DNA from 2 places in the Halomonas sp. BLK-85 genome. Region 2 is predicted to be linked to the other one. Evidence: predicted binding sites of a transcription regulator. Region 2 holds the regulator's gene; the other holds the start of a gene.
The links. The regulator sigma-54, encoded in region 2, starts transcription at its own class of promoters, with help from an activator protein. The targets are predictions, from matches to a motif close to TGGCACNNNNNTTGCTNT.
Positions count from the first base shown of each region.

Region 1 (16,230 bases), 990 kb from region 2:
GTTTTCCGCCACATTGTAGTTGCCGCATTCCATCGGCTTGCGCCAGTCACTGATCAGGTCCCGCGAGCCCGGCAGGTAGTCCGACCATGCATCGCCGGCCACGGTAGACGGTGTTTCCCAGACCACCGCAAACTGACCGTTGTCCTGAATCTCGCCGATCATGACCGGTTTGGTGATGTGATGGTTGGGCATCATCGCCGCATAACCACCGGAGAGGTTGGGCACACTCACACCAATAATGGCATCCTTGACCGCATCAACATCAGTGGTGCCGGCTTTCTCGACCGCTTCGACCCACATGTTGAAGCCAATGTAGTGCGCCTCCATGGGGTCGTTGGTTACCGCATCATCTTCGCCGGTGTGATCGAGCCAGGCGTCGATGAAGTCATAGTTGGCATCGGTATCGACACTCATGAAGTAGTTCCAGGCCGCCAGGTGACCCACCAGCGGTTCGGCATCGATCCCGGTCAGCTCCTGCTCGCCCACGGAGAAGGCCACTACCGGAATGTCCACCGCGTCGATACCCTGGTTACTCAGCTCGCGGTAGAACGGCACGTTGGCATCGCCGTTAACGGTGGAGACCACCGCGGTTTTCTTGCCCTCGCTACCGAAACGGCCAATCTCCGAGACGATGTTCTGCCAATCGGAATGCCCGAAAGGCGTGTAGTTGACCATGATATCCTCGTCTGACACGCCAAACTCTTCCTGCAGGTAGGCTTCGAGGATGCGGTTAGTGGTGCGCGGATAAACGTAGTCGGTGCCGGCCAGCACCCAGCGCTCTACGCCCACCTCGTCATGCAGGTAGTTGACCGCCGGGATTGCCTGCTGGTTGGGAGCGGCGCCGGTATAGAAGACGTTTTCAGAAGACTCTTCGCCTTCGTACTGCACCGGGTAGAACAGCAGGCCGTTGAGTTCTTCAACTACCGGCAATACCGATTTACGTGATACCGATGTCCAGTTGCCGAAGATGACATCAACCTCTTCCTGCTCGAGCAGCTCGCGGGCTTTTTCTGCAAACAGCGGCCAATCGGAAGCGGGGTCTACGACAACCGGCTCGATCTCGCGACCCAGCAGGCCGCCTGCTTCGTTCTGCTGCTCGATCAGCATCTCAACGGTATCCTTGAGCACCGTTTCGCTGATCGCCATGGTGCCGGACAGCGAATGCAGGATACCCACCTTGATCGGATCATCATCCTGAGCAAACGCCTGGGTGCCCGTTGCGCCAATCGCAGCCGCCAGCAACGTCATGGAAAGCTTGCGCTTGACACCTGAATAGCAAGATGTGCCAGAAACACTGTGAGAGAGAGGTTGATGAGAGTTAGAAACGGTCTGTGAAGACATGCAAAGCTCCTCGCCCTGAACACAGGGCCTTGAAATGATGCATCCAGTACACGGATGCCTGCAAAGTCCTACAGCCCCAGCAAGGAGCGCGCCATAATCGCCTAAATGAGTTAATTTCCATTTAATTCAATTATTTAGTCAACACTAAAAATGCCAGAAAGAGCTTTCTTTCAAGCCACTCAGGAGTCACCCTGCTTTTTTATGGTGCGCCGCTGGCGGGTACTCGTTTTGCATTGCACCAAAATACAGCTTTGGAAAGGCTGCAGAATATGACGCAATGTATCTTGCCTATCGGGTGCCAAAGAGCTGCTGACAAAAACAACATTGTCCACAAAGATGACAATATAAACCTGTGTAGCGTCTTTATCCTGTCCAAATTTAGTTGGCACTTTCCTGCCAGCCACACCTTTTACACACCGAAAACACTCTAGCTGCTTGTATTTAAAGTATAAAAAAAAGTTGGCTTGCAGTTTGCAGAGTGTGTTTAACGAAACTCAGTTAATCGTTAATTCACCACCAACGAGTAATAGGCCGATAGGTACAAGCGCTGGGTATAAACATCGCTTGACGCTTATCGCTATGCTCTTCAAAGGCAGGAAATCAAAATGGCAACCGCAATCTCCGATAACGCAACAGTGACACAGCACCTGCGCCCGATAGACCGTGATGGTCTTCTGGGCTTTGCCGAAAAAGGCCGCCAGAACCCGCAGATGCGTGGCACCAACAAGGTTCATACCGTCACTGAAGGACAGTACCGCACCATTAGCCATGTTAATCATCATCAGGTTGTGGTGGATGAACCGCTGCATTTATTTGGCCAAGATACAGCCCCGGCGCCAGGTGAAATCGTGCTATCCGGACTGGGTGGATGCCTTGCCGTCGGTATTACCGCCGTCGCTACCTGGAAGGAAGTCACGCTATCCAAACTTGAAGTTTTCCTGGAAGGCGACATTGGCAACCCTGCCGCCTGGGGCGCGGGAGGCGCCGAGATGATTCCTTCATTGATGGGCTTTCAAGAGATTCGCGTCAAGGTGCTGATAGAAGGCGATGCCCCGCGTGAGCAGCTTGCCGAAATTGTCGAGCACGCAAACTTCTATTCCCCGGTTGCCAATACAATGCGCAACCCGGTTAATTTCCATATAGCGCTCGCTGACTAACATCATCTGAACCCAGGGGGTGACATTATGATAGTGGATCGTGAACAAGTAACGGGCATGATCATTTCGGCGAAAGTCAGCAAAGGTATTCAATGGGCTGACGTCGCCAAACAGGTTGGATTGAGCAAGGAATGGACAACGGCCGCCTGCCTAGGCCAGATGACGCTGGACAAGGTGCAGGCACAGAAAGTAGGGGAAATTTTTGACCTTTCTGATGAAGCCATCGCCTGGCTTCAAATTGTGCCTTACAAGGGCTCCTTGCCTACCGAGGTACCCACCGACCCTCTGATTTACCGCTGGTATGAGGTGGTCAGCGTTTATGGCACCACTATAAAGGAACTGATCCACGAAGAGTTCGGCGACGGTATTATGAGCGCTATTGATTTCTCCATGGATATTCAGCGTGAAGCTGACCCCAAAGGCGATCGCGTCAACGTGGTTCTTTCAGGCAAGTTCCTGCCTTATAAAACCTACTAACCCTCAGCAGAGGTTTTTTAAAATAATGCTTAAAACAGTTCTTAAAAACAGCTCTTAGACAACAGCTATCAATAGCCCCTTTTTAAAAGGGGCTTCTTTATAACTCAGTTGCCATTGTTTCCTTGCACCTGTTTGGGCATACAGACAAGAGTCGCGTTTTGCATTTCACTATTTTTCATGTGTAATCAGAACGACTGATATTAAGTTTTTTCAACCGATAGCTTAGCTGGCGAGTGCTCAGTCCCAGCTGACGTGCCGCCTCTGTTTTGTTACCGCGCGTATGTTTTAGCGCTGCTAAAAGAATATCAGGATTGGTATCTTCTACATGTTGGTAAGGCCGACTAACGCCGGTACTTGCAAACCCTGTTCTTGGGTATTCTTGCCGTTCAGAACTATCTGGCTTATGCCTGGGTGCCTGCTGATCAGGCGCATAACCAGTAGATGAGCTTTCAATGCCCGGTGAAGCAGTGGTGTTGTAGCGCTCGATCTGGGATTCATCGTGCAGGATATGTTCTATCTGCTCAACAGTGATCAGACTGCCATGGGCCATCAAGACGCTGCGTTCCATGATATTTTCCAGCTGGCGGATATTGCCCGGCCAGGGATAGCTTTCCAAACGTCGCACAACCCCCGCTTCCAGCAGTAATTGACGTTGATATCGGCGGTTGAAAACATCCAGAAAATAATGCGCCAGCAGGGCCACATCGCCTTCTCTTTCGCGCAGCGGCGGCAGACGCAGTGGCACCACGTTAAGCCGATAGAAAAGATCCAGGCGAAAGTCGCCGCGATTAACGGCTTGCTGCAGATCCATATGGGTTGCCGTCAGGATTCGAATATCCACATCAATCTCTTTATCTGCTCCAAGGCGCTGAACACGGCGTTCCTGAAGCAGCCTTAACAGCTTGCTTTGTAGCTCCATGGGCATATCGCCAATTTCATCCAGGAAGATGGTGCCGCCATGAGCTGCTTCAAATTTCCCTGGGCGACTGCGCACAGCACCCGTAAAGGCCCCTTTTTCATAGCCAAACAGCTCCGCTTCCAGCAGATTCTCTGGAATGGCCGCGCAGTTGATACAGATAAAGGCCTTGTCGGCCCGCTGGCTATGGGTGTGGATAAACCGCGCAAAACGCTCCTTGCCCGTTCCGGATTCCCCCTGCAGCATGATGGTGGCATCACTGCTGGCTATCTGCAGTGCCAGATCGAGTGCTCGCTTCATTTGAGCACTGCTACCCAGCATTTCCTGGTCATTTTGTTGTTTCAGAGCCGAACGCAATGCATTGTTCTGGGCTTCCAAGGTTTCCGTGCGCTGCCTGACCAGATCCTTGATACGCAGAATCTGCCCAATCATTGCCGCCACAATATGCAACAGATGAAGGTCTGTTTGAATGCCACGTGGGCGATGGCGCAACCGGTGGCAGGCCAAAACCCCAATGGGCACTTCATCCAGCAATATGGGCACTGCAATAAAGGACACCGTATCGTTTGGCAGTGCCTCTCGGGTGACCGCACGAAACAGAAAATCGTCTTCTTCATCAATATTCTGTACGACGCTAACCCGCCCACTGGCCATCACCTTGCCGGTTATTCCCTCATTCAGTTGATAGATACCGCGCGCTTTCTCAAATGCCTGGAGCCCATAGGCGTAAGCAATCCGCAGCGTCTGGGTGCCAGTGTCTTCCAGCACAACCCGGCCTCGATTGAGACCGGCAAGCTGTGATAAAGAGCGCAATACGGCGGGAATGGTGATCTCTGCTTCCAGTGAACTGCCCAGTAAATGCGCCGCCTCCGAGAGAATCAAGGTGTCCTGATTGATATCCTGGCTTCGATTGGGCGAGATTTCATCGCGCGAAGACGACGACGGCATTTATGTCTCCTGGTGGCTACTCTCTGGACGCTTGGATCAAGATCAATTAGCCATCGCTGTTTTGCCAACCAAAATAGCGAATTAAGCTAACAATCAGACTATCCAGAATATAACCAATAACGCCGATAATAAGAACCAGAGCGGCGAGCAGATCATAGGCCAGAATGTCGCGGGCATCGTTGATGGCATACCCCAACCCACTGGTAACGCCCAGGTATTCGGCGGGCACCAGCACCACCCAGGCAATACCCAGTGCCAGACGGAAGCCAGCCAGAATATCCGGCGCGACGGCGGGCAGAATCAACCGGCGTAAACTAGCTAATGGAGAGGCACCGAAATTGCGCGCAACCTTGAAGTACATCGGGTCAATACGCTGCACCGCAAACGCCGTTGAGAACAGGATTGGCCAGACGGCCGCCATAAAGATCAGAAATACAATAGCGCCATCCCAGGTGCTGAAAGCAAGAACTGCAATCGGCATCCAGGCCAGCGGGCTAACCATGCGCAACAGCTGAAACGGGAAGCCGGTGATCTGACGCAGCACCGGAGAAGATCCCACCAATATTCCCATGGGTACCGCCACCAGCGATGCCCATAAAAGCCCCATCCCGATACGGTAAAGGCTGGGCAGCACGGTATCGAGAAGATTGCCGGAGCTCACCAGCGTCCATGCTTCGGGCAGGACCTGCTGAGGCGCAAAGCCCACAAACGCCCGGGTATCCGGGTTGCTGGCAATCATATAACCACCTAGCCACCACAGCGCCAACAAAGCGCCCAGCCCGATAACCGGATAGCCTATACGTTTCAATAGTTCAAAGGCCTTCTGCCCGGAATCATCCAGTGTCATACCTAGCATCTGATTGCTCATAGCTGAATCCTCTCTTCCCGCTCCCAGCGCTCTTCCATTGGAGTGCCCGGTAGATGTGCCTCGGGGTATTGCTCCATTGCACGGCGCACAAAGTCATAGTTGACCAGGTCACGGGCGACTTCATCAGGGTCAAGGTTATCCAAAAAGGTGGTATCACCACTGACCAGGGTATTGTTCATCGCGCTAACCAACTGCCGCGTTGCTGATGCGTAGGGGTAAGGGGCGAAATCAATCCGGCTGTTGCTCCATTCAGGGTGGCGAATAGCGTTAGGTGACTGGTAGTCCGCTGCATCGTAGTGGGTCATGGCACGCACTACTACATCCTCCGGCATGGGCAAGTAACCGCGCCCATCACGGGAAAGCATGCGGGCCGTTGCTTCTTTATTCTGCTGTGCATAAATCGAAGCACGCACCAGCGCATTGAGGACTTTCTGCGTCCACTCCGGGCGTGCATCGACTTCCTCTTCGTTCATGCACACAACACAGCATGGATGGTTTTCCCAGATATCACCGGTAAAGCGTAGAAGCGTTCCACCTGCCAGCAGCTCACCTGCAGCATTGAAAGGTTCAGCGACAGTAAAGCCATCAATTCGGCCAGCGGCCAGGGCTGCCGGCATATCCGGGGGTGGCAGAATCAGCAGGTTGACTTCATCACTGGCCAAAGGTGTATCTTGATCCTGAATAACCGGTTTTAAGCCCGCGTTACGGAGCGCCATCTGCAGCAGGGTGTTATGAATCGAGTACCAATAAGGCACCGCAATCTGAGTTCCGCCCAGATCGGCAAAATCTTGCGCCTGGCTTTTGCCGCTCACCAGCAGTGCTGAACCATTAACATGCGCCCAGGCCATGATCTTGACCGGGAAATTGTTGTTATAGCGCATCCACACCGGAATCGGGTTGAGCAGATGAACAAGATTGAAACGTCCTCGGGTAAACCCTTCGACCAGTGGCGACCAGCCACGGATCAGTTCTGGCTCGGCAACATCCAACCCTTCGTCTTCAAAATACCCCATCGCATGCGCTACCAGTAGAGGCGTGGCATCGGTAATCGGCAGATAGCCAATACGCAGCTGTTGATCGTCATTGGCAAAGGCGCGAGGTATCATGCCCGGCATATGCATGGCGGTGGCTAAGCCTCCTACCGTTGCCATACTGTCCAGTATGAAACGGCGCCTACCCTGGTCGGTCTTGGTGTATTCGTGGCGATGATGAGGGTGACAGTCACATGGCGACATAATGAAATTCTCCGGATTTAGGATAAGCAATGGCAAAGGACAACAAGCTCGGCTGGCCAGGCAGTCAGGCTGATGAACGTTGGGTATTTTGCGCACTCGTAAGAGGTTCCTGGCGCCGGGTAGACGCTTGGGGCGACGTCGTCAACGCAGGCTCAGTGTTATCCACCGAATGCTGAAAGCGCGTCATCAGGTCATCGCGCAGTGCTACAAACTGCGGATCAATAACGTTGCGGGGATAGGGTAAGGTGATATCCATGACGCTACGGAAAGTGCCAGGATTGCGACCCATCAGCACCACTTGATCGCCCATGGTGAGCGCTTCATCGATATCGTGAGTAACCAGCACCAGAGTAATATTCTTTTGCTGGGCAATCTGGCGAACTTCAAGCTGCAAACTCCGCCGCGTAAAGGCATCCAGCGCTGAGAAAGGCTCATCGAGCAGAATCACGTCAGGCTCAACCGCCAGGGAGCGTGCCAACGCCACACGCTGTTGTTGCCCGCCTGAGAGATCCTGCGGGCGCGCATCACCTTTATCAGTCAAGCCAACCAGCTGGAGCATTTCATCAACACGTGCATTGAGGTTGTCTGTCTGACCGGTAAACTCCAGCCCCAGTGCAACGTTTTGACGAACGCTTAGCCACGGGTAGAGTCCCGGACGCTGGAACATCATGTTCCACTCCGGATGCGGCGCGGTCACCTGACGCCCATTGATTCTCACACAGCCTTCACTTGGCATGGTGAGCCCTGCCAACATGTGTAATAAGGTGGATTTCCCGCAGCCGCTCTCACCGATCAAGGCGGTGCTTTGTCCTGCAGGGATATCGTGAACCAGGTTTTCCAGCACCCTGGCGCCATGAGGGCTGAATTGATGGCTGATGCCATTGATTTGAATTGATGCACCCATATTGAAAGTTCCTGCCCAGTATAAAAATTAACTGGAGTAAACCTAGCAATATGCATGCCTACATAAACTAAATCACTGCTTTGTATTGATTTATCTTTATTAAAATGATTCCTGATCTTACCGCCTTCCTTCTATTCGTGCGGAAATAACCTTACTGACATGTTTTATGTCAAAAGTTATGTCAACAATGTTCACAATGACAATATTGTCAGCGCACTTTTCCATTCTTAGTCATACACCCAACACGCTATAGAACATCCGCCGCTGCCATCAGGCAAGAATATAAGCCATAAAAATCAAATCACTAACTTTCAAAATAACAAGGTGGCACAGGAATTGCGTTAAGCATTCGCAAAGTTAGGCGCGACGAGAGTTCAAGTAATACCGGTTTGACTGACAGCCGCCAGTTAACTACATAAAACACTCTCGTCACTAAATAGCGCACCGCTTGCTCCTTCATTGTTCAATTTTAGAGGTTTACGCATGAACGCCACTATTGATATTTCCACACTTTCATCATCACGGACTCTTTCTGACGTCAATGCTTTGATTAAACAGCAATTGGCGCCTCAAACAGTCGCTATTGATCGCCAAGGCGTTTATCCCGCTGAATTCATGTCATCGCTGGGTAATGCTAAGGGCTATCAACACCATTTGCCGTCGTTGAACCAACATGGTCCGGATTTCTCACAGGCCATTGATGTCATGCAGGCAGTATCGCGCGAATGCATGTCCACCGGGTTTTGTGTGTGGTGCCAGGATGCTCTCGGTTGGTATATAGAACATGCGGATGATGCCAGCGTGCGTGATCACTGGCTGCCACGCGTCGGCAGTGGTCAGCAGTTAGGCGGCACCGGGCTTTCCAACGCCATGAAGCACTTTGCCAGTATCGAGCCTCTCAAGATCAAGGTGAAACGCGTCGATGGCGGCTATGTTGCCAATGGCACCCTGCCCTGGGTGTCCAACCTTAGTGAGGGCCATGTCTTTGCTGCAATCTTCCAGTGTGATGAGCGCCAGCAAAATATCATGGCCATCGTCGAGTGTGGTCAAAACGGCTTTCAACTGCGCCAGTGCGCCGAGTTTACGGCGCTGGAAGGCAGCGGTACTTATGCCTGCCACTTCAATGACAGCTTTATTCCTGATGCCAACGTTATCAGCCACGATGTGCGCTCACTTATCCCGCGTATCCGCGCTGGTTTTGTGCTGTTGCAAATGGGCATGGGCCTTGGCGTCGTGCAGGGGTGTATCGATATCATGCGCCAGATGCATGAGACCCACCACCATGTGAACCGGTTTCTGGATGAACAACCGGATGCTCTGGAAGAAGCGCTTCAGGATGCGCGCAAGGCAACGTATTTCCTTGCCAATGAAGTGCATGGCAACGCCAGTGACTCTCTATTTGCGGATGTATTGCAACTGCGTCACGCCGGTTCTGAACTGTCGCTGCGTGCCTCCCAGGCGGCGATGCTTCACGCAGGAGCCCGCGGCTATCTGGCTGATGCGCCTGCTCAGCGCAAGCTCAGAGAATCTTACTTTGTGGCCATCGTCACGCCGGCCATGAAGCATATCCGCAAGGAATTGAACCGCCTGCAGGCAGCCTGATCGGCGATCAATAGCGCATCTCATCCAGGTAAAACATTATGACTCACGAGATTGACCCGCCCTATCAGCGTTATCTGTGTATTGTATGTGGCTTTATCTATGATGAAGCTGAAGGTGACCCTGATGGCGGCTTGCCGCCCGGTACCCGCTATGACGATATTCCTGATGACTGGGAATGCCCAGACTGTGGCGTGACCAAAGCCGACTTTGTGTTGATTGAAGCGCCCGATGACGCTGCAGAAGCAGAGGATTCGTCTTCTGTTGCGCCGACTACTCTGGGGTCTGCCAATCACCCTGAACAACTGGTGGTACTGGGCGGCGGCATGGCCGCCTGGGGCGTTATTGAGCAAATTCGGCGCACCAGGCCTGAACTCCCCATCGTCATGATCACCCATTGCAACGGCGATGTTTACTCGAAGCCCCAACTATCAGCGGCGGCAGCGCGCGGAGTAACGCCTGACGGCCTGGTGACTGCCTCAGGTGAGCAACAGGCACGCCGATTGAACGTGCAGTTGATTGCTCGCACACGCGTACTGGGTATCGAACGACAGCAAAAACGGATTATCACGCCACGCGGCGGCATTGCTTATAGCCAGTTGATTCTGGCGTTGGGGGCACACCAACCCAAGCCGGATATTGCCGGTGACGGCGCTGAACAGATCCGCCAGATCAACGATCTGGGCAGTTACCGCGCGCTACGCCAACGTATAGACGGTCAATCCGCTACGGATGTCGTCATTCTCGGTGCCGGGTTAATTGGTTGTGAGTTTGCAGATGATCTATCCAGTGCAGGCCACCGTATTACCCTGATCGATAATGCCGCCTATCCGCTAGCACGCCTGCTACCTGAAGCCATCGCCCAAAAACTTGCCGAACGCCTGACGGGCAAGGGGGTGAATTTTCACCTCAACACCACATTGACCTCTGTGGAGCGCCAGGCCGACGAGCCAGACCGCCTTAAGTTGACCCTTGGCAATGGAGTAACCTTCCCTGCTGATACTCTTATCAGCGCACTTGGCCTAAGCCCCAATATCGCCTTGGCATGTGACGCTGGGCTAAAGGTTAACAAAGGCATTTTGGTAGATGATCAACTGCGTACTTCAGACCCGGATATCTATGCTCTGGGTGATTGTGTTGAATATCAGGCGAGACTGCTGCCTTACGTCAAGCCGTTGAATCAGCAGGCGAACGTGCTTGCCGAACAGTTTGGTGACCAGACAGCTAGATATAACGGAGAACCCTATACCATCATGATCAAGACACCCTGCTGGCCTCTGGCTGTTCATGTCTCAGACGAGCCAGGTGCCTGGGTGGAACAGGAAAGCGATGTTGACGGCATGACGTTTATTTACCTCAGCGAAGACGAGCGTATTACCGGTTTTGCCTTGGCAGGTGAACATGCAAGTCGCCGCAACCAGATGGAGCAAAAGCTGGTTTGACAACCATGACATGTAAAACATCAACGCCACCCAAACAGCGCTTGGGTGGCGTTTTACTGATGCTCTACTGTAAACAAAAACGGATAAACAACCGCCGGTGAATCGGCTTACCAGGATTTATATGGCAGGAATTTTCCGTTCATGGTGACCAGGACACGATCGCCTTTCGGGTCTTCGATCTTGTCCACTTCCATGGTGAAATCAATCGCACTCATGATGCCGTCACCGAACTTTTCCTGCACCACATCCTTGAGCGTCTCTCCGTAAACACCTACCACTTCATATAAACGATAGATAAAGGGGTCTTGTGGAATGGCTTCATCCCAGGTCTTGGTGGGGAAGGCCGTCAACGCATCGACCACCTCGGCATCCACCGCCAGGGTATCTGCCAGTTTTTTGGCCATATCAGGGGAAGCGCTGTTCATTCCATAACAGGCTGATGCTACCCAGACGGGCGACATGCCCACAGCACTGGCAATATCATCCCAACTCATTTGGTGGCGCGCTTTTGCAGCGAGCAGGGTGTGACGCATTTCAAGTTTATCCATGATGAGCCTCCTTGGGCGTTAACGAGACAAGGTTTTCGTGTTTTTTACGGGCACCGGATACAGGTTCATCCGGGGATGAAGGCGTATCTTCCAGCTCTTCCAACTCAACCGGATCAACGGATACCGGGTAGTTCAATCCATCCGAACCATTTTGCTGAGTACGCATTTCGCCTGAGCGGTTGACCAGGAAATCCACCAGATAGTTACGGATACGATAGAAATGCGGATGCTTGATGATATCCGCCCGTTGGCGCGGCCGGGGTAAATTGATACTCACCGATTCAGCAATTTTTGCCTGCGGGCCATTGGTCATCAAAAATATCCGGTCAGCCAGAAAGATCGCCTCATCCACATCATGGGTGATCATGAATACGGTCTGCTGATCCTGGCCCCAGATCTTGATCAGCTCGTCCTGAATAACCCCACGGGTCAATGCATCCAACGCCCCGAAAGGCTCATCAAGCAGCAGTAGTTTTGGCTGTGTAGCGAAGGCGCGGGCGATACTCACCCGCTGACGCATTCCCCCCGACAGCTGCGCAGGCTTACGCGTCACCACTTCTTTCAACCCCACCATGGTCAGGTATTTCATGCTGTGATCGCTGACTTCACGGTCGCTCCAGTCAGGCCAGCGGGCACGCACGCCAAAGCGCACGTTTTCCAGCGCCGTCAGCCATGGCAGCAGGCTGTAGTTCTGAAAGACCACGCCGCGCTCAAGGCTTGGGCCAGCAATCTCTTTACCTTCCATCACCATGGCGCCGTCTGAAAACTGGTCAAGCCCGGCCAGCGAATTCATGATGGTCGATTTACCGCAACCCGAGTGGCCGATAATGCAGACGAATTCGCCTTTATGTAGCTGAAAGCTGATATTTTCGAAGACAGTGAGTGGCTCGCCTCCCTTCTGGTTGGCGGGAAAGCGCTTGGTTGCTTGCTGTACCTCAACAAAGGCATGGTTCATCGTCGACTCCTGTTATCCGGCATCGGTGTATTCAACGCTGGGTTATTCAACGTAAGTGAAAAAGCGCGCGACATAGGCAAGCGACATATCCAGCAACATACCGACGACCCCGATCATCAGAATGGAAAAGATCACGCTGGTGAGGTCGAGGTTATTCCACTCGTTCCACACGTAGTAGCCAATACCCGTACCGCCTACCAGCATTTCAGCTGCCACGATCACCAGCCAGGCAATCCCGATGGAAATACGCATGCCGGTAAGAATGGTGGGCGCCGCCGCGGGCAGAATGACCTTAAAGGCAGTTTTCAAAGGCGATAGCTCATGGGTGCGCGCTACATTGACCCAGTCATCGCGTACACCGGCCACCCCAAAGGCCGTGTTGAGCAGCATTGGCCAGATTGAGCAGATAAAGATGACAAAAATGGCCGATGCCTCAGAGTCCTGGATGATGAACAGCGCCAACGGCATCCAGGCCAGCGGCGAGATAGGCCGCAACACCTGAATAAAGGGGTTCAGCGACTTGTAGGCCAGCGGAGACATACCGATCAGAAAGCCGATCGGAATCGCGATGGCGGCAGCCATGATGTAGCCCGCCAGCACGCGGTAAAGCGAATACGCCAGCTGAATGCCGATGCCTTTATCGTTAGGGCCAGCGTCATAGAAGGGGTTGGATAACTCCTCCCAGGCACGGGTGAGAATTTCAGACGGTGGTGGCACCTTGGCCGACTCATTGTCGCCCGCCATCAGCTGTTCATATTCGCTGAGTTCGCCTCCACCACCTATTATTGCCGTCTGGTTGAACCCTTCCCACAGACCGAGCCCGACGACCAGCAGCAGAACCGCCAGCATCAGGGCACGCATGTTGAGACTGATATTCCACTCGGTTGTTGTGCGATCCATGGTTATCTCCTGCCGATTTCAAAGCTGGCAAGGTAAGCTTCAGGCTGGGTGTAATCGAAGGTCTTACCCATAATCTGATAGTTACGCGCGGTTTCCTCGGGCGCCTCATAGCCAAGCTCGCGCATGACATCCTGAGCATCAGTGGCCAGGTATACGTCACGGGCAATCTGCTGGTAATCAATCTCGCCTTCCACATAGCCCCAGCGCTTCATCTGGGTCAGAATCCAGACAGCCATGGAGTGCCAGGGGAAGGGGTCGAAATCGATACGGTCGGGCACGTTCTGAACGTTACCCAGGCCATCAGCAAAGCGCCCGGTCAGTACCTGCTCAATCACCGTGACCGGCTGGTTCAGGTAATTGGTCGGTGCAATGGCAGAGGCAATCTCGGAGCGGTTATCCGGGTTGGACGAATACTGGGTGGCATCAATGATCGCACGCAGCAGGGCCCCATAGGTGTTGGGATTTTCGCGTGCAAAGCTGGCGCTGGTGGCAAAGGCGCAGCAGGGATGACCGTCCCAGATTTCCTTGGTCAGCAGGTGAATAAAGCCGATACTCTCGAAGACCGCCCGCTGGTTGAAGGGGTCCGGCGACAGGAAGCCATCGATATTACCGGCGCGCAGGTTGGCGACCATTTCGGGCGGTGGAATGACCCGGATCTGGATATCCTGATCCGGATCCAGACCATGCTCGGCCACGTAATAACGCAGCAGGAAGTTATGCATGGAATATTCAAACGGCACACCAAAGGTGAAGCCCTTCCACTGTTGCGGATCACGCTTGTCAAGATGATCATTGTGCAACACGATGGCCTGACCGTTGATATTCTCCACCGCAGGCATAATGAAGGGTTCCGGACTGGAACCTGCGCCCATGGTCATGGCCAGTGGCATGGGGGTCAGCATATGCGCCGCGTCATACTCACGGTTCAGTGATTTATCGCGGGCCACGGCCCAGCCGGCCGTCTTGATGACCGAAACATCCAGGCCATAACGCTCATAGAAGCCCATCGGATGCGCCATAATGATCGGTGTTGCACAAGTAATGGGCACGAAACCGACGTTGAGGCTGGTTTTCTCAAGCGGCCCCAGATTTTCTTTAACGGCCGCCTTGATCGCATCCATGGGCAGCAAGCTGGCAAGTGCTGCGGCCACCGTGCCGCCACCCACCAGCTTCATGAACTGACGGCGGTGCATGTCACTGTGACCGAACATGCCGCGCACCAGTGCACTTTCAACCGCGCGATCCAGCATGTCTTCTGAAGAAGTTGGCGCTTGCTGGGAGTCGACCGACTGCTCGGAATGAGTCACAGAGGCCGAGGAAGACGTGGGTTGGCAGCGCTGACAATCACACTGATGACCATGGATCAATGATTGACGATGATCAAAAGGGTCACTCAGGCTACTGAGACCTTCCTGACTGTCTTGCCGGGAACCGAGCTTATAACGATCGTTATCAGGCGTTTTCATGATAAGAGCCTCTCAATGCAACAATAATGGATATCCAATTATTTGCGAGAGGCATGCCAACCTCGATGAAAATCAAAAAAATAAACTAATATTCAATGGTTTACATACAAAAGAGACGCCAGAGTATTCTCTACAATGAATCACGATAATTCGTTAATTATTATATTTCGTCAGCTTTGTTCACGAAAAATCGTAATCAACGCTGCCGCCGGGTAAGCTGATCACCACCCCTGATAGACAAGAGGTACAGCGTGAGCACAAACACTAGGAGTGGTTCTGCCAAGTGGATGTTTGATAATGCGCCTTTGGCGACCATGATCATCGATCCGTTGGATGACCGGCTGATTGCTGCCAATCCGGCAGCATGCCAAATGCTGTCAATCAACAGCTCATCGCCCTTTCCGGCGCCTTTCAGTCATCGGCTTAGCGCCTCACTGCCCCTTTGGGTCAGCTTTACAGATGAAGTGTTAAGTCGCGGCACAGGATGGTCGGATGATCTGGTGATCCTCGACACCAAGCGCCAGCCCCACCACGTTGAGGTATACGCCAGCAGCACTCAGCATTCCTCCTGGCTGCTGCTGACCCTGATTGACCGTAACCAGGCAGAACACCGGCGTGCCAAGGCGGAGCTAGGCCGCCAACATCGTCTCGGGAAGGTGGGCTGGCAACGCGTCGAGCAGGTCTTTGAGCGTATTGAAAAGCAAAACCAGTTGATTCTGAACGCCGCCGGAGAAGGCATTTACGGCCTGGATGCCGATGGTAAAACCACGTTTGCCAACCCGGCCGCTGAGCGTATTCTGGGCTGGAGCGCTCAGGATATGGTCGGCCATGACGCCCATCTGATGTTTCACCATTCCCATGCCGACGGCAGGCACTTTCCGGTCCAGCAATGCCCCATTCATGCCTCCTTCAGTGATGGCCAGGTACATCGCGTTGATAATGAAGTGTTCTGGCACAAGAATGGGGAGGGCATCCCAGTGGAATACACCAGTACACCCATTTTTGAAATGGGCAGGCTGGTCGGTGCGGTGGTACTGTTTCGTGATATCAGCGAACGTTTACGCGCTGAACAGCAGTTGCGCGACGCCTTGATAGAAGTGGAATCCCTCAAAAAGCGTCTGGAACTTGAAAACCAGTACCTGCAGGAAGAGATCAAGGCGGAGCTGGATCATCAGAATATTATTGGCGACAGTGCAGCCCTGAAAAAGCTGCTGCAACAGATTGAAATGGTGGCGCCCACAGATGCCAACGTCCTGATCACCGGCGAATCCGGCACCGGCAAGGAGCTGATTGCACGGGCCATTCACGCAGCCAGCCAACGCAGCGAACGCCCCTTGATCCGGGTGAACTGTGCAGCCATTCCCCGCGACCTGTTTGAAAGCGAGTTTTTTGGTCACGTCAAAGGTGCGTTTACCGGCGCAGTCCGCGACCGTTCCGGCCGCTTCGAACTGGCCGACGGCGGCACCCTGTTTCT
Region 1 is NZ_CP087731.1:2,915,636-2,931,865, forward strand. It holds gene urtA (urea ABC transporter substrate-binding protein) at 1-1,248, opposite strand, end outside; gene LL947_RS13315 (OsmC family protein) at 1,947-2,498, shown strand; gene cynS (cyanase) at 2,526-2,975, shown strand; gene LL947_RS13325 (sigma-54-dependent Fis family transcriptional regulator) at 3,151-4,839, opposite strand; gene LL947_RS13330 (ABC transporter permease) at 4,886-5,707, opposite strand; gene LL947_RS13335 (ABC transporter substrate-binding protein) at 5,704-6,942, opposite strand; gene LL947_RS13340 (ABC transporter ATP-binding protein) at 7,007-7,846, opposite strand; gene LL947_RS13345 (acyl-CoA dehydrogenase family protein) at 8,330-9,448, shown strand; gene LL947_RS13350 (FAD-dependent oxidoreductase) at 9,487-10,887, shown strand; gene cynS (cyanase) at 10,995-11,435, opposite strand; gene LL947_RS13360 (ABC transporter ATP-binding protein) at 11,428-12,390, opposite strand; gene ntrB (nitrate ABC transporter permease) at 12,433-13,290, opposite strand; gene LL947_RS13370 (CmpA/NrtA family ABC transporter substrate-binding protein) at 13,293-14,756, opposite strand; gene LL947_RS13375 (sigma-54 interaction domain-containing protein) at 15,008-16,230, shown strand, end outside.
Region 1: the regulator sigma-54 is predicted to act here: its motif matches at 14,798-14,815, upstream of LL947_RS13370 (CmpA/NrtA family ABC transporter substrate-binding protein).

Region 2 (16,230 bases):
ATGCGTACCCCTGATAGAGTCGGGGTCTTTCACGGTTTTGTACTCGGGCTGCTGCTTGACCTGATTGAAGGCGTGCCGCTGGGCCAGAATGCCCTGACACTGTCAGTGCTGGCTTTTCTGTGTGCCCTGGTCTATGGACGTTTTCGTACCTACTCACTGGTTCAGCAGGCGCTGTTGGTGATGCTGCTGCTGGGGCTGGTACAGCTGCTGGAACAATGGGTGCGTACCCTGTCGGGAGATTTTTCAATTCACCTGGCATTCCTGATCCCCTCTTTTATCAGCGCGGTACTCTGGCCCTGGTTGGCAACCATGTTTATGGCGCTGGAACGTCGTCTTTTTTCATGATCATCGTAGAGCCGAGGTAATAGGATGTCTTCTGCCCGTCAACCCCTCGTGTGTCTGGCATCAGCATCGCCACGCCGACGGGACCTTCTGTCATCCATTGGCGTGGAAGTTGACGTTAAACCCTGCCATATTGATGAGACGCCTCAGCCCGGTGAATCTCCCGATGACTACGTTGTTCGTCTGGCAGTTGAGAAGGCACTGGAAGCCGACACCTTGACATCCTTGCCTACCCTGGGTTCTGACACGGCGGTGGTACTGGACGGTCGTATCCTGGGAAAACCACGTGACCAGGCGCATGGGGCTGAAATGCTGGCCGCGCTGTCCGGGCGCCGACATGAAGTACTGACGGCTGTTGCCCTGACAGGCCCTGCAGGAATGTTGAAATGTTGCGTGGCCACCCAGGTGTGCCTTGGCGATATCAGCGATAAGCAGATAGCTGCCTACTGGCATACGGGAGAGCCCCTGGATAAGGCGGGTGGCTATGCTATCCAAGGCTTGGCGGCCGTGTTTGTTGCCGCTATCGAAGGCAGTTACTCTGCTGTTGTGGGCTTGCCGCTGTACGAGACAGCAACACTTCTTCGTGAGCAGGGCGTACCTGTATGGAATAATATGCTTGAATAGCAGCGGCCAGGCTTGGATGGAGTGTCTAGCCAAGTGTCAGCCGCCCTGTCTTTGTACCCTTTTAACCAATAAGGAACGTGAATGAGCGGTGAGGTTCTCATCAATCTGACACCGATGGAAACCCGCGTAGCGCTGGTTGAAAACGGTGTACTGCAGGAAGCGTTGATCGAAAGATCACGCCGTCGTGGCATTGTGGGCAATATCTACAAAGGCAAGGTGGTTCGGGTACTGCCTGGCATGCAGGCTGCCTTTGTCGATATTGGCCTGGAACGCGCCGCCTTTATTCATGCTCATGAAGTGACGCCCTCAGGGACGCCCAGTGAGGAACAGTCAACCATTGGCCAATTACTGCAGGAAGGCCAGGCCCTGGTGGTGCAGGTCACCAAGGACCCTATTGGCTCCAAGGGAGCGCGCCTGACCACTCATCTGTCGGTACCGTCGCGCTATCTGGTGTATATGCCTGACTCGCCGCATCACGGTGTGTCTCAGCGCATTGAAGATGAGCGTGAACGTGAACGTCTGAAAGTGGCCCTGGACGCAGGCATTGCCCAGCAGAGCATTGAGGTCACTGGTGGGTTTATAGTGCGTACAGCCGCTGAAGGCGTCAGCGAAGAGGAAATTGCCAGCGACATGTATTTCCTGTTGCGCTTGTGGCGAAAGGTCAGCCAACGCAAGGAAAACGCCGCGCCGTCTTCGGTCATCTATGATGATTTGCCGCTCTTTATGCGCACCCTTCGAGATGTCATGCGCGATGACATTGAAAAGGTGCGTATCGATTCACGGGAAAATTTTACTCGCCTGGTCGAGTTTGCCGAAGAGTTTATGCCGGACGCAGTGGAGCGAATAGAGTATTACCCCGGTGAACGACCGATTTTTGATCTCTACAGCGTTGAAGACGAGATTCACAAGGCTCTGGGACGCAAGGTGCAGCTGAAGTCAGGCGGTTACCTGGTCATTGATCCGACCGAAGCGATGACCACGATCGACGTCAACACAGGGGGTTACGTCGGTCATCGCAATCTGGAAGAGACCATTTTCAAAACCAATCTGGAAGCTGCAACCGCGATTGCCCGGCAGCTACGCCTGCGTAACCTGGGGGGCATCATCATTATTGATTTCATTGATATGGAGGATGTCGAGCACCAGCGTCAGGTGTTGCGTGTGCTGGAGAAGGCATTGGAAAAGGACCATGCCAAAACCAAGTGTACCGGGGTAACCGAGCTTGGACTGGTGCAGCTGACCCGCAAGCGTACCCGTGAAAGCCTTGAGCAGACGCTGTGTGAAGCCTGCTCTACCTGTGCTGGTCGCGGAACGTTGAAAACCCCTGAAACCGTCTGCTATGAAATATTTCGCGAGATTCTGCGTGAAGAGCGCGCCTACAGTGCTGAAACCTACATGGTGTTAGCGTCACAACCCGTGGTTGACCGCTTGCTCGACGAGGAGTCTTCCTCGGTGGCTGACCTGGAAATTTTTATCAACAAGACCATCCGTTTTCAGGTCGAACAACATTACTCGCAAGAGCAGTATGACATCGTGCTAATGTAAACAGATGAGTTTTCATGTCTTGCGCAAATGGCTTGTTTTCTTCCTGGCGTCTTGCCTTGGCATTCTGGCCGGATTACTGATGATGCTCCGCCTGGCCATGAGCCAGGCGGGGTGGCTGGAACCCCATGTGGAAAGCCTGCTTGAAAGCCGCCTTGGCGCGCCGGTCGATATCCAGCGCCTGGGGTTATCGCTGAGCGGTAATGATCCTTCCCTGACGCTGAGCAGTGTGAGCGCCATCACCCCGGCAGGGGAGCGGTTGTTTGCGCTGGATGAATTACACTTGCGGTTGGACAGCTGGCAAACGCTGAAAACCCTGACGCCGGTATTCAATGATGCTTATATGCAAGGTTTTGCAGTGCATCTTTACCAGGCATCGGGTATGGCCTGGGAGTGGCCCAAACCGGCCAAGCTGCCACTGGCTCTGGGGGCAGAGCCGACTATTGACCTGGCAGTGATTGATGCCTGGGTCGGCATGATTCTACGCCAGCAAATTCAGGTGGAGGATTCGCGCATCGTACTCCACGGTGTCCGTGAGCAACTAACCTTGCACGCTCCCTTGCTCAGCCTTTCCGGTGATCAACGCCGCACGCGCCTGCAAGGGCGGGTCAATATCGATACCCCTGGGCGTCAGGTGCAGGATTCCTCCTTGTCAGCGGCCCATCTGCGTGCCGAGGTTCAGCCGGGCAGTCAGGGCTTGCGTGATTTTTCTGCCGCCATGCAACTGGATATGCAGCTTGATCATCTGGCCCTGCTGGCCAGCATTCTGCAGCCAGAAGATACGCCTCAATTTACCGACGCCGGCGGCGAGGTTCAGCTTTGGGGACGCTGGCAATCAGCAACACTGCAGGAAGCACGGCTGGGGTTGGACATGCCGCGTCTGACGCTAAAGCAGGATCAGCAAAGCGCCGTACTGAGCAATGTCCAGGCCAGGAGTATCTGGCAGCGCGAGGGCAAAGGCGGCAAGGCCTGGCTGAGCGGCGATGCTGAAAGTGTTGAGTGGGCGCAACCTGAGGCCGTTGGACAAGGCCCGGCATTGCCACGTCACTGGCAATTTACGCATCAGCCCGGTCGTTGGGAGCTGTTGACCAGTGAGTTTGAACTCTCGTCTCTGGCGGCCTGGCGGGACTATATGTTGTTGCCTGAATCAGTGACCCGGGCACTGCGCACCCTTAATCCACGCGGTCAGGTAGATGGCCTGCGTCTGGGTCAGCGGAATGGTGAATGGCGTGTGGATGCCGCCATCAGTCGCCTGATGGCGTCTCCGTGGCAGCAGGCACCCGGTGGTGGGCCCTTTGATGCCTGGGTGCAGGCACGCGATGTTCGTGGCCGGGTACTTTTTTCAAGCGAGGAGAAAAGTACGCTAGGCCTGCCTGAACTGTTTCCTGCACCGCTTGATCTAGACCACGCAGAAGGCGAGATTCAATGGGTTTACGATGGTCCGACGGCACTGGTCAGTGGAAAACAGCTAAAGGTCAGTTGGAATGATGCCGAGGTAAGTGGTGGTTTCGGTCTGGTGAATACCAAAGAGCAGGGGCGCTTTGGTCTGGATCTGGCCTTTAGCGATGTGGACGCGGTTAACCGTCCTCTGGATGAGTGGTTACCCGTCTCAGTCATTGATGCTGACCTGCGCGAATGGCTGTCCGGCGTCAATGGGGTCGTCGACCAGGGCAGTATTCAGGTTGGCCTGCCGCTCGGAGCGTCAGGGTTTGAGACGACGCCAACGGCGATCGTAGATCTGGATATCCGTCAGGCAAGCCTGCCCCTTTTACCTGACTGGCCCCGGCTGACCGATATCGCAGGAACGCTGAGCTGGCGCCCGGAAGAGGGGCTGAGTGCTCAGGTTCGGCAGGCCTTCAGTCAGGGGATTGAGGTCCACCAGGGTGAGGTCAGGATGCAGGATGGACGGTTAGAGGTGAATGGCCAGCTGGGCAGCGATATGGCGTCCCTGCAGCAGTTTCTTTCTAAATCGCCGTTGCTCGACAATGGTCAGCTGAATGATATTCGCGCTGACGGGCGGCTGGCAGCAGAGCTTGATCTGGGGCTGCCCATCAAGGCCCCAGAGCAACTTGATCTGGCAGTGCGTATCACCCCCGATATACGTGAAGTGACCTATCTTCCCCATCAACTGAGTTTCAAGAATATAGGCGGTGAGCTGAACTGGCAGCAGGCCGCAGGCCAGCCAAGAGAGTTGCTGGGCAACCTGTCTGGGCGCTGGCTGGACGGCCCGGTGAATGCATCACTCGAGGCTGATCGTCAGGTGGTGCTTGAAGGGCAGTTGGGGGTCTCGGCATTGCTGGCGCGAATGAACGCTGAAGCACAGTTGCCATGGCTCTCGGGCACTACGCCTTGGCGAGGCCAGCTGGACTGGCGCGAGCAGCCCAGGCTCAAGGTTGAAAGTGCCCTGGAGGGTGTTCGTATAGACCTGCCAGCGCCATTTGCCAAGTCAGCTCGCGATGATTGGCCCTGGACACTGGACGTCGATATGTCCAACGGGCGGATTGAAAGCGACCTGAATGGACGCGCGCATTGGCGCAGCCAGCCGGTCAACGGTCAGATGGCGGCCAAGCTGCAGTTAGGTAATGCAGCTGATAGTTCTGAGTGGCCTTCTAAGCCGGGCTGGCAACTGCATGCGGATCTTGAGCGCCTGGACGTGTTAGCTTGGCAGTCAGCGTTGGCACCACTGCGGCATGGCTCGTCTTCAGCTGCTGAGCCGTCGGCCGCATTGCCTGACTGGCAGCTTTCCTTGAATACTGCTTGCCTTATGTGGCACGAAATCTGCCTGGGCCGCTTGTCAGCCAGCGGCGCGCAAACCGCTGACGGCATCCATCTGGACGTGGATGGGGAGGTGTTGTCAGGCCGGGGTTACTACCGTCCGCTGGCTCAGAACCCGTTGGATATAATGGTTGACCATATCGATCTGGATACCTTGTTGGATATGCCCACATCGCCGCTGGAGGATCAGCGATTGGTGCAGCCGGACGCCTGGTGGGACGAGGTGCAAACCCAAAAGCCACATTTGTCAGGGATCCCCGAGTGGCTTTCCAGACTGCCGGATGGGCGTCTCCGTCTGGCCGAACTGGGGGTTGTCGGGCAGCGTCTAGGGCCGATGACGGCCTACTGGCAAACTCAGGGTGAACGCTTTACGCTCGCCCCGGTAGGCCTTACGTTGGGCCAGTTATCGATGCGTGGTGAGCTAGAGTGGACGGGCTCATCAGCCCGCAGTTCGACCAAGGCTGACGTGACGATTCAGGGCGGCGATGTGGGGACAGCACTCGAACGCCTTGGCCAGCCGGTGGTCATGCGCAGCCACAGCGCTGATCTACAGGCTGATCTGAACTGGCCTGGTGCTCCCTGGCAGTTTTCCCTGCTGCGTGCTGACGGACGCCTGACAACCGATGTACGCGACGGTCGTTTTGTCAGTTTGAACTCGACGACTGCCCGGCTGGTCGGTCTGTTGAACATGGACAACATTCTGCGTCGTCTGCGCCTGGATTTCTCCGATCTAACGGGTAAAGGCACTGCTTTTGACCGAGTTTACGGCAGCGCCAATGTGGATAATGGCCACCTGCGTCTTGAAGGCCCGTTAATCATCGATGCCCCCGCGACCCAGATCCGTATCACCGGGAGTGCCGATTTGCTCAGCCGAGAGCTTGACCAGCGTCTGTCGATTGCATTGCCTATCAGTCAGGGCCTGCCCATTGCCGCACTGGCGGTAGGGGCTCCCGTGGTGGGAGGCGCACTGCTGCTTGCACACTCCTTGTTCGGTGATACGCTGGGAGAAGTGACAACGCTCAATTATCTTATTCAGGGCCCTTGGGCCGCACCGCAAGTAATTCGAAAAGGTTCTCAATGACGCACTATGCTTCTGATCTTGATCAGGCTGTCTCGGTTTTGCTGACACCAGGCGGCCTGGATATTGATGCCCTGGATGTGGGGCTTGGCCACGCCATGGGTGCTGGCATTGATTATGCCGATCTGTATTTTCAGCGCATCTGGGAAGAAGGTTGGATGCTGGAAGACGGTAAAGTCAAGGAAGCCAGCTACAACATTGACGGCGGAGTGGGCGTGCGAGCATTGGCGGGTGAAAAAACCGGTTTTGCCTATTCCAACCAGATTACCGCGGATGCGCTGGTGGATACCGGTAAAACAGCCGCTGGTATTGTGCGCAGCGGTCAACAGCTGCCCGGGCAAGCGATGTCGATCGTTACTGCCATGCCGTTCTATGCCGCCATTGATCCGCTTGCCGGCTTGAGCGCCGATGAAAAGGTGGCAATGCTCAACCAGGCCGATCGCATTGCCCGTGCGGCAGATCCCGGTGTTATTCAGGTAAGCGCATCGCTTTCTGGTACCTATGAGGTGGTTCTGGTGCGAGCCAGCGACGGCACCCTGGCAGCCGACATTCGCCCGCTGGTACGTTTCAATGTCAGTGTGATTGTCAGTAAGAATGGCCGTCGTGAACGCGGTAGCGCAGGGGGAGGTGGACGTTACTCAATGGCCAGGCTACGGGATGACAATGTCGCTGAACGTTTCGCCAAGGAGGCAGTTCGTCAGGCGCTGGTAAACACTGAGGCCGTTGATGCGCCGGCAGGACAGATGCCCGTGGTCTTGGGCGCCGGTTGGCCAGGTATCCTGCTTCACGAAGCCGTCGGCCATGGGCTGGAAGGCGACTTCAATCGTAAGGGTAGTTCGGCCTTTGCCGGTAAAATGGGTCAGCGTGTTGCGGCGCGAGGTGTCACAGTCGTCGATGATGCAACCCTGGCTGATTCTCGAGGGTCGCTTAGCGTAGATGATGAAGGTACCCCAGGCCAGAGTACCATGCTTATCGAGGACGGCATCCTGACCGGCTACATGCAGGACAAGCTGAATGCCCGCTTGATGGGTATGATGCCTACCGGCAACGCGCGGCGTGAATCCTTTGCCCATCTGCCTATGCCAAGGATGACCAATACCGTGATGCTCGCCGGTCAGGAGAGTCCCGATGACATCATATCCTCGGTCAAACGCGGTATCTATGCGGTCAGCTTCGGAGGAGGACAGGTCGATATCACCTCCGGCAAATTTGTCTTTTCTGCCAACGAAGCTTATCTGGTCGAGGATGGCAAGATTACCGCGCCGGTAAAAGGGGCTACCCTGATTGGTAACGGGCCAGAAGCCATGCAGCATGTTTCCATGGTGGGGCATGATATGGAAATCGACCCGGGCATTGGCGTCTGCGGCAAGGAAGGTCAGGGCGTGCCAGTCGGTGTGGGGCAACCTACCATCAAGCTTGATGAGCTGACCGTCGGCGGCACTCAGTCCTGATGGCCGCCTTAGCCGTTCATGATGACCACAAGGTACCAGCTTGCGACGCATGAAAAGCACTGATAGTGCCGGTTCTAGAGGGCTGCTGCCTCGCGCAGGTGCTTGAACAGCTTACGGGCACTGGTAGGGGGTTTTGACTGTTCTCGCTCACGCTGTGCATTGCGCACCAGCTGGCGCAGTGTCTGGCGATCAGCGGCAGGGTAATCGTCAAGGAAGAGGTCAACCGCTGCGTCGCCTTCTTCAATCAGCCGGTCACGCCATTTTTCAAGACGATGGAAAGCATGATCGCGCAGTTCACGCTCATTCTCGATGGCATCGAACTGTGCCCGTATGGCGTCAAGGTCTTCCTTGCGCATCAGCTTGCCCACGTATTGCATATGGCGCCGGCGCCCTTCATGGGAGCGAATACGCGCGGTCTCATCAATGGCCCTAAGCAGATCATCAGATAATGGAAAGCGGCTGCGCTCAGCCGGCGTCATGGCAATCAGGGCTTCGCCTAACTGCTGGAGAGCGTGCATTTCCCGCTTGAGCTGCGATTTACTGGGCACAACGGGCTGGTCATCAATTTCATCGTGCTGCGGACGTTTTTTGGGCATGAGTCATTCACAACGTGGATTTTAGAAACGGCATTATAACAGCCCGTTTTGAAATAACAGGTTATCTCGCCTATCGAGATAAGGTAAAGGAGACAGTATGGCACAGGCATTTGAGGCAAACGCACAGCAAGCGCTGCTCGCTTCACGGGCTGAACAGGCACTGCAGCTTGCCAGACAGCTTGGGGCAGACAGTGCTGAAGTTGGCGCTAGTGTCGATCAGGGCGTTGGCGTTAGCGTGCGTCTGGGTGAAGTCGAAACAGTAGAGTTGTCCCGGGATCAAGGTATCGCCGTTACCGTTTATGTGGGCCAGCGCAAAGGCAGCGCATCATCAACCGATGCGGGGGCTGAATCCATCCGCGCAACGGTTGAAAAAGCCCTGTCGATTGCCCGCTACACCGGTGAAGATCCCGCGGCGGGGCTTGCCGAAGCTGAACTGATGGCGCGCGAGCTACCTGATCTTAAAGTACACTATCCATGGAAGCTGAGCACCGAGGAAGCCACTGCCATTGCCCTCGAATGCGAACGTGCGGGGCGTGATTGTCCGGGCATTACCAAGTCCGACGGCGCCTCGCTGTCTACGGGTGAAGGTGTGCGGGTGTATGCCAACAGTCATGGGTTTCTGGGGACCCAGAAGGGCAGTCGCCATTCTCTCTCGTGTATGTTGATTGCCGAAGATGATAAGGGCATGCAGCGCGATTACGACTATACCTCGGCGCGCGACCCCCAGGCGCTTAGATCTCCGGGTGGAGTGGGCGAGGAAGCGGCTCGGCGCACTCTGCGCCGTCTGGGCGCGCAGCGGCCTAAAACCGGCAGTTTTCCGGTGCTGTTTGATCCGATGCTGGCCAGTGGGCTGGTCGGTCATCTGATGGGGGCTCTGGCCGGCGGTGCCCTGTATCGAGAAGCGTCTTTCCTGTGTGATCGACTCGGTACACCGCTTTTCCCTGCATGGTTCAACCTTGAAGAACGTCCCATGGAAGTGGGCGCCGCGGCGAGTTCACCCTTTGACGGTGAAGGCGTACAGACGCGCAATAATCGTTTTATTGTGGATGGCCAGGTTGCCAGCTATATGCTGTCGTCCTACAGCGCACGCCGCTTGAGTATGCAGACCACGGGGAATGCTGGAGGGGCGCGTAATTTGCGTCTGGCGGCTCCGTTGCGCTCATTCGAAGATCTGCTCAAGGAAATGGATCGTGGTGTCTGGGTAACAGAACTGATGGGCCAGGGCGTGAATGGTGTGACGGGCGACTATTCCCGAGGAGCGGCCGGTTTCTGGATTGAAGATGGTCAGATTCAATACCCGGTGGAAGAATTCACCATTGCAGGTAATCTGAACACCATGTTCAGCGGGCTGGTGGCAGTAGGTAATGATACCGATACGCGAGGCAGTATTCACACGGGCAGTTGGTTGGTTGACAGTATGACGGTGGCGGGTGACTGATGGACCAGGCCTGGCTATCAGATATCTTCATCGAAGCGGGCATCGAGCAAAGCCTCTATGGCTTCCAGTGCCCGCTCCGCTTCGCTCCCTTCGGCCTTGAACTCCAGTTGAGTGCCACAGGGGGCGGCGAGCATGAGCAGCGCCATGATATTGCTGGCATCTGCCTCTTGAGTCCCTTTGCTTACCTTGATGCAGGCATCAAATGCCTGGCAGCAAGTGACGAGCTTGGTGGCGGCGCGGGCATGTAGGCCACGCTTATTGGTCAATGTCAGTGTTCTTTCAGGCACCCTGGTTCCTTTTTCCAAGCGGTGTCGGCGGTCGGCTCATTGGGCAGTGTTGCTATCCGCCATCTTTGCACCTGTCGTTGTTGAGTACGTCAGTCCCAGTTCCCGGTGTCGAATATGGGTTTCAATGCCATTGTCAGCCATGCGTTGAGCCAATTGCTCTACGGTATACACCGACCTATGCTGCCCGCCTGTACAACCGATGGCAATGGTCATATAGCTGCGTTGGCTACTCTGGTAGGCGGGGAGCCAGCGACTGATCCAGGCATGAATATCGTCGCCCATTGCTTTGACAATCGGGTAATCATTAAGGAATGCCTGAACATCGCTGTCGCGTCCGGTGGATTCGCGTAGCATCGGATCCCAATAAGGGTTCGGCAGGCAACGCACATCAAACACCAGGTCGGCATCCAGTGGAACGCCGCGCTTGTAGCCAAAAGATTCAAAGGTGATCGTCAGTTTGTCGCTCTTGTGCAGCGCCACCTGGTCAGTGATCCGGCTACGCAGATCATGAGCGGTCATCCGGGAGGTATCAATCGTCAGGTCGGCAAGATCGCGCACAGCACTCAGCGTGTTTTCTTCCTTGCTGATGGCTTCCTCAAGGGTGAGATCACTATGGCGGGTCAGCGGATGACGGCGGCGGGTTGCCGAATAGCGCTCAAGCAGGATGCGTGCGTCTGTGGTCAGGTAGACAATCTGAAAATGAATGTCGCGTTGATGCAGTTCAGTGAGCAGTCTGGGGAGTTTTTCAAGGGCCCCGGGCAGATTCCGGGCATCAATGCTGACGGCCAGGCGTGACTGCTCCCCCTGGTCGCGTAGTTCATCAACCAAAGAAGCCAGAAGCATCGCTGGAAGATTATCAATGGCGTAATAACCAAGGTCTTCCAACGCTTGCAGGGCAATGGATTTTCCTGAGCCGGAACGGCCGCTGATAATGACCAGTTGCATAGCGTCTCTCTTGCATGGGGACACCCTGAAAGTGTTTCGGGTGTACTGGAAGCATCTGGATCAGAAGGCGCTATCGCGTATTTTCTCACTGATCAGGTCAAGTAGTTCCCGCTGACTACCTGCCTTGCGAAGTTGAGCCCGAACGTTTGCGTCATTCATGATAGTGGCTACCTGACCGAGCAGCGCAAGATGGGTGTCATCTGCTTGTTCGGGTACCAAAAGCACAAATACCAGATCGACCGGTTCGCCATCGATCGCATCAAAATCAACCGCTTCAGAAAGTTTCAGAAAGCTGCCAATCGGGGTTGAGCAGTGTGGGCTACGGGCATGCGGGATGGCCACACCATTGCCGATACCGGTACTGCCCAGGCGCTCCCGATTGATCAGACGGCCAAATACCTCCTGGCTGTCGAGGCTGGGGGTGTTCTGGGCAATAAAGGTGCTGAAAAATTCCAGCACCCGTTTTTTGCTGCCCCCAGGCACATCATAGAGAACGCGCTCCGGAGGCAGGATGGTTTCCAATGTCATTGGTTTACCGCACACCTGCGCCTTGGGCGCGTGCTTGGGCTTTTTCCTTGTGTTTAACCAGCTGACGGTCAATCTTGTCTGCCAGGGCATCGATAGCAGCATACATATCGACATCCGTAGCTTCAGCATGCAAGTCTGCGCCGGAAGCGTGCAGCGTACAGGCAGCTTGCTGACGCTCTTTCTCTACCGACAGAGTGACCTGAACCGTAGTGATATTATCGTAATGGCGCTCTACCCGAGTGAGCTTCTCGTTGACATAGTCGCGCAGGGCGTCGGTCAATTCTACGTGATGGCCGGTAATGTTGACTTGCATTGACGTACTCCTTTCATCGGACTGATCTTTGATTGTAACCCTTTTTTTTATGAAGCAAAGCCCTTTGGGGCAAGTTTCCTTTGAACTCAGCCACTTCTTGACAAAACGATTGAGCCGGTTGCCATATAGCCGTTGAGGAGTCAGCTCAGATGGCGGCGTTCGCTGGAAGACGGAATGCCCATGGCTTCACGGTATTTGGCCACGGTGCGTCGCGCCACGCTTACGCCATCCTTATTCAACAGCGTCACCAGACGGCTGTCGGATAGCGGTTTATGAGCCGGCTCTTCCTGGATCAGTTTTTTGATCCGTGCCCGAATGGCAGTGCTTGAGTGATGGTCTCCGTCCTGATTGCTGACGTGGCTTGAGAAAAAGTACTTGAGCTCGAATACTCCGCGCGGGGTATGAATGAACTTCTGGGTGGTGACGCGGGATATGGTCGATTCGTGCATATCCACGGCGCTGGCAATATCCGCAAGAATCAGCGGTTTCATGGCTTCTTCGCCCTGTTCCAGAAAGCCTATCTGGCGAACAATGATTTCCTGGCCGACACGCAGCAAGGTGTCGTTGCGGCTGGCCAGACTTTTGATCAACCAGCGCGCCTCCTGAAGATGATCCTTGAGGAACTGGTTATCTTCACTTTTGTCAGCACGCTTGATCAGGCTGGCATATTCCGGTTGTATGCGTAGTCGAGGAATGGCATCAGGATTAAGCGTCAGGTGCCAACCCTGATGATCATGATGCACCACCAGATCGGGTGTGACATAACCGCTGGCGGTGCTACCAAAGGTGCTGCCCGGACGAGGATCCAGACTTCGTATCAGGCCAATCACTTCGCTGAGTTGGTCGTCGTCCAGATTAAGGCGGCGTTTCAGAGTGCGGCTATCATGTTTGCCGAGTATTTCCAGAAACTGCCTGACCAGGCGTTTGGCCGCAACAAGCAATGGCGTCGTGTCGGGTAGCGCTGCCAGCTGTAGCATCAGGCACTCACGTAAATCGCGGGCAAATACGCCAGTAGGCTCAAACTGTTGTAGGCGTAACAGGACGCTCTCGATTTCACGTTGCTGTATACCTTCATGGGCAGTCATCTGCAGACTTTCACGAATCTCGCTTAACGTCAGTGACAGGTAGCCATTGTTATCCACCGCATCAATCAGGGTTTCGGCGATAATGTGTTCACGGGGGCTGATATCTGTCATGGCAAGTTGCCACAAAAGATGTCCGTGCAGGCTTTGTACTGCCGTGTCACGCTCAAAGTCGGGGCCTTCCTGGCCAGGGCTGCCTGAACCGAATGAATCCTGGTATGTGTCTGACCAGTCACTATCGACCGAGAGTTCGCTGGGAATATCCTCTGACCAGTCAGCTTCCTTGTCTTCCTGGCTGGCGTGCTCGCCAAACTCTTCTTCCTGTTCCAGTAAAGGATTGGCATCCAGTGCGTTCTGGATTTCCTGACGAAGATCCAGAGTCGACAGCTGCAGCAGGGCGATTGCCTGTTGCAACTGGGGAGTCATCGTCAGTTGAGTGCCAAGACGCAGTTGAAGGGACGCTTTCATGACCATTCGTGAACCACCCGTGGCATATAAAGCTTTACCCTAAAACCACCGGCTTTCAGGCGCAAGCAGCAATAAGCATGCCATCGAAAAAAATTACCTGTGAATGTGATGACTAACAGTCTGGGCGACGACTGACATCACAGTTTAAAGTCCTCGCCAAGATAGATATCCCGGACTTGCTGATTGTCCAGAATCGTATCGGGGGAGCCGCTGGCAATGATGTGGCCGTCGCCGACGATATAGGCGGTATCACAGATATCCAAGGTTTCCCGGACATTGTGATCAGTAATCAATACGCCAATGTGGCGTGCCTTGAGTGCACGGATGATGGTCTTGATATCACCAACAGAAATTGGGTCAACCCCGGCAAAAGGTTCATCAAGCAGGATGAAAAGCGGATCAGTGGCCAGCGAGCGGGCAATTTCAACGCGACGCCTTTCACCGCCGGACAGGCTCATGCCAAGGTTGTCGCGAATGTGAGTGATATGAAAGTCCTCGAGCAGTTTCTCGAGATGATCTTTACGTTCGTTGCGGGAAAGCCCCTGGCGGGTCTCCAGAATCGCCATGATGTTGTCAGCGACGCTCAGTTTGCGAAAAATGGAGGCTTCCTGAGGCAGATAGCCGATCCCGGCAATGGCGCGTTCATGCATGGGTGCCCGGCTAAGATTCAGGTCATCGATATATACCTTGCCAGCATCGGCTTTAACCAACCCGACAATCATGTAGAAAGATGTGGTCTTGCCTGCGCCATTGGGGCCAAGAAGCCCAACGATGCTGCCTTGGGCAATATCAAGATTGATATCCTTGACAACTCGGCGTCGCTTATAGCTTTTGGCCAGGTGGCGTGCTGAAAGTGTTTTGCCGGGTGGGCTCAGTACTGCAGCCGTGACGTCATCGAAAGACACTGAAGGCTCCTACTGCTGCTCAGGTTGCAAGATCATGCGAATGCGTTGGTTTTCACTGCCTTCGACATCCGATCGGGCCTGAATGACACCCCGATCGATGAAATATTCCAACTGGCCGCCGGTGAAACGGTCGTCTCCCTGACTGAGTTCAGCGCGATCTGTCAGCACCACCCGGCGTTCCGCGACATGGTAAGTGATGCGTTTGGCCTTGCCTTCGGTAATCTCTTTCCGGCCTTCGAAACGATTACGGATATAGGCGCGGTCACCCGTGGCAATTGCTCTGGACAGTTCGCCATTGGCGTTACGCTGAATTTCTACTCGAGTGCCGTCTATACGCAGATCACCCTGGCGTATGCGCACATCGCCAGTGTAAACGGCGGTGCCTGCGTTCTGGTCGATATCGAGCTGGTCGGCTTCTACTTCAACAGGATCGCCAGGGGCGGCATACAGCACCTGAAAACTGGCCGCACTGAGCAAGAGGCTGAAAAACACACGAGTGGTCAAGGCAGGGATATTCATCGGGTAATACTCCTTTAAGGTGCCATCTCGGTCGGGTGATAACCACGCACCTGGCCCGCCAGCTGCATGCGGTCTTCGTTAAGCCATAAATCCATTCGTTGAGCCTGAATGGATTGAGGCGGTTGTTCCAGCATGACAGGGCGGTTGCTGAAGGCGTGCGCTTCTGCGCTGTGATAATCAAGCCGCTGTGTGGTCAGCAGCCAGGTTTCCTGAGGCTCCCTTAGGCGGACATTGCCGCGTAAAACAAGATGCTCCCCCTGATTGTCGATGTGGCCTTGCTGCGCACTTGCGTGCCACTCGCGCTGTTGACTATCGACCAGTAGGGCGCGCGGAGACTCAAGCTGAGTGGTCTGGCGTTGGGGCGTATGCGTCAGTTTTTTGACCGTCAGGCGCTGATGGCGATCGCCTTGCTGGTCATACAGCGTGAGCACAGCATTATCGACCACATGTCCGGGTTCTTCAGCTCTGGCGTCCGGGTCGATTGTGTGACCTGAGTCTGCTTGCCAATCGAACCAGGCCAGCAACCCACCCAACGCAAGGATGAGACCGGCCAGAACCAGGCGTTGTAAGGTAACGAAAGAGCGGCTCTCGGTCATTATCAGCGGCGACCGTGTAGATAAGTGTCTATCACAGTGCCCCAATGGCCCTGAGCATCGAGCAAGGCATCGCATACTTCGCGAACTGCGCCGTGCCCGCCCAGCCGCTCAGTGATCCAGTCAGCATGAGTGTGCAGGTAATCAGGGGCATTCGGCACCGTAATGCCGACGCCAGAGCGCTTTATAGTGGCCAGGTCTGGCAGGTCATCGCCGCAGTAGGCGACCTGATCGAGCTCGAGATTCAAACGCTGGCAAAGCTTTCGGAGAGTGACAAGTTTATCTTCACAGCCTTGATAGACGTGGGGGATGCCGAGTGCCGCTGCGCGTTGGCTGACCATGGGGGAATCCCGCCCGGTAATGATGGCAACATGCAACCCGGCCCGTTTAAGCAGCTTGAGACCCTGTCCATCCTGCGTATGAAAGGCTTTTATCTCCACGCCATCAGCCTGAAAATATAACCGGCCATCGGTCAGTACGCCATCGACGTCCATAGCAAATAAGCGCACGCGGCGCAGGTGATCAACCAGGTTGGCGGGTTGGCTCATGAAAACTCCATCTGAGAAGGCAGTTGATATTTTTGCCAAGTATGCTTGCTAGATAACGCCACTGACGAGCAAGTCATGCATGTGAAGTGCGCCGATTGGGCGCTGCTCATCATCGACCACTGCCAGAGCGGTAATCTTGCTTTCCTCCATTAGCCGCACTGCCTCAGCGGCCAGCATGCTGGGCGCGATGCGTTTG
Region 2 is NZ_CP087731.1:1,924,622-1,940,851, reverse strand. It holds gene mreD (rod shape-determining protein MreD) at 1-345, shown strand, start outside; gene LL947_RS08755 (Maf family protein) at 370-966, shown strand; gene rng (ribonuclease G) at 1,048-2,511, shown strand; gene LL947_RS08745 (YhdP family phospholipid transporter) at 2,516-6,364, shown strand; gene tldD (metalloprotease TldD) at 6,361-7,812, shown strand; gene yjgA (ribosome biogenesis factor YjgA) at 7,887-8,408, opposite strand; gene pmbA (metalloprotease PmbA) at 8,506-9,846, shown strand; gene LL947_RS08725 (HPr family phosphocarrier protein) at 9,864-10,133, opposite strand; gene rapZ (RNase adapter RapZ) at 10,170-11,078, opposite strand; gene ptsN (PTS IIA-like nitrogen regulatory protein PtsN) at 11,139-11,606, opposite strand; gene hpf (ribosome hibernation-promoting factor, HPF/YfiA family) at 11,611-11,919, opposite strand; gene LL947_RS08705 (RNA polymerase factor sigma-54) at 12,060-13,475, opposite strand; gene lptB (LPS export ABC transporter ATP-binding protein) at 13,607-14,374, opposite strand; gene lptA (lipopolysaccharide transport periplasmic protein LptA) at 14,384-14,893, opposite strand; gene lptC (LPS export ABC transporter periplasmic protein LptC) at 14,908-15,489, opposite strand; gene LL947_RS08685 (KdsC family phosphatase) at 15,492-16,034, opposite strand; gene LL947_RS08680 (KpsF/GutQ family sugar-phosphate isomerase) at 16,083-16,230, opposite strand, start outside.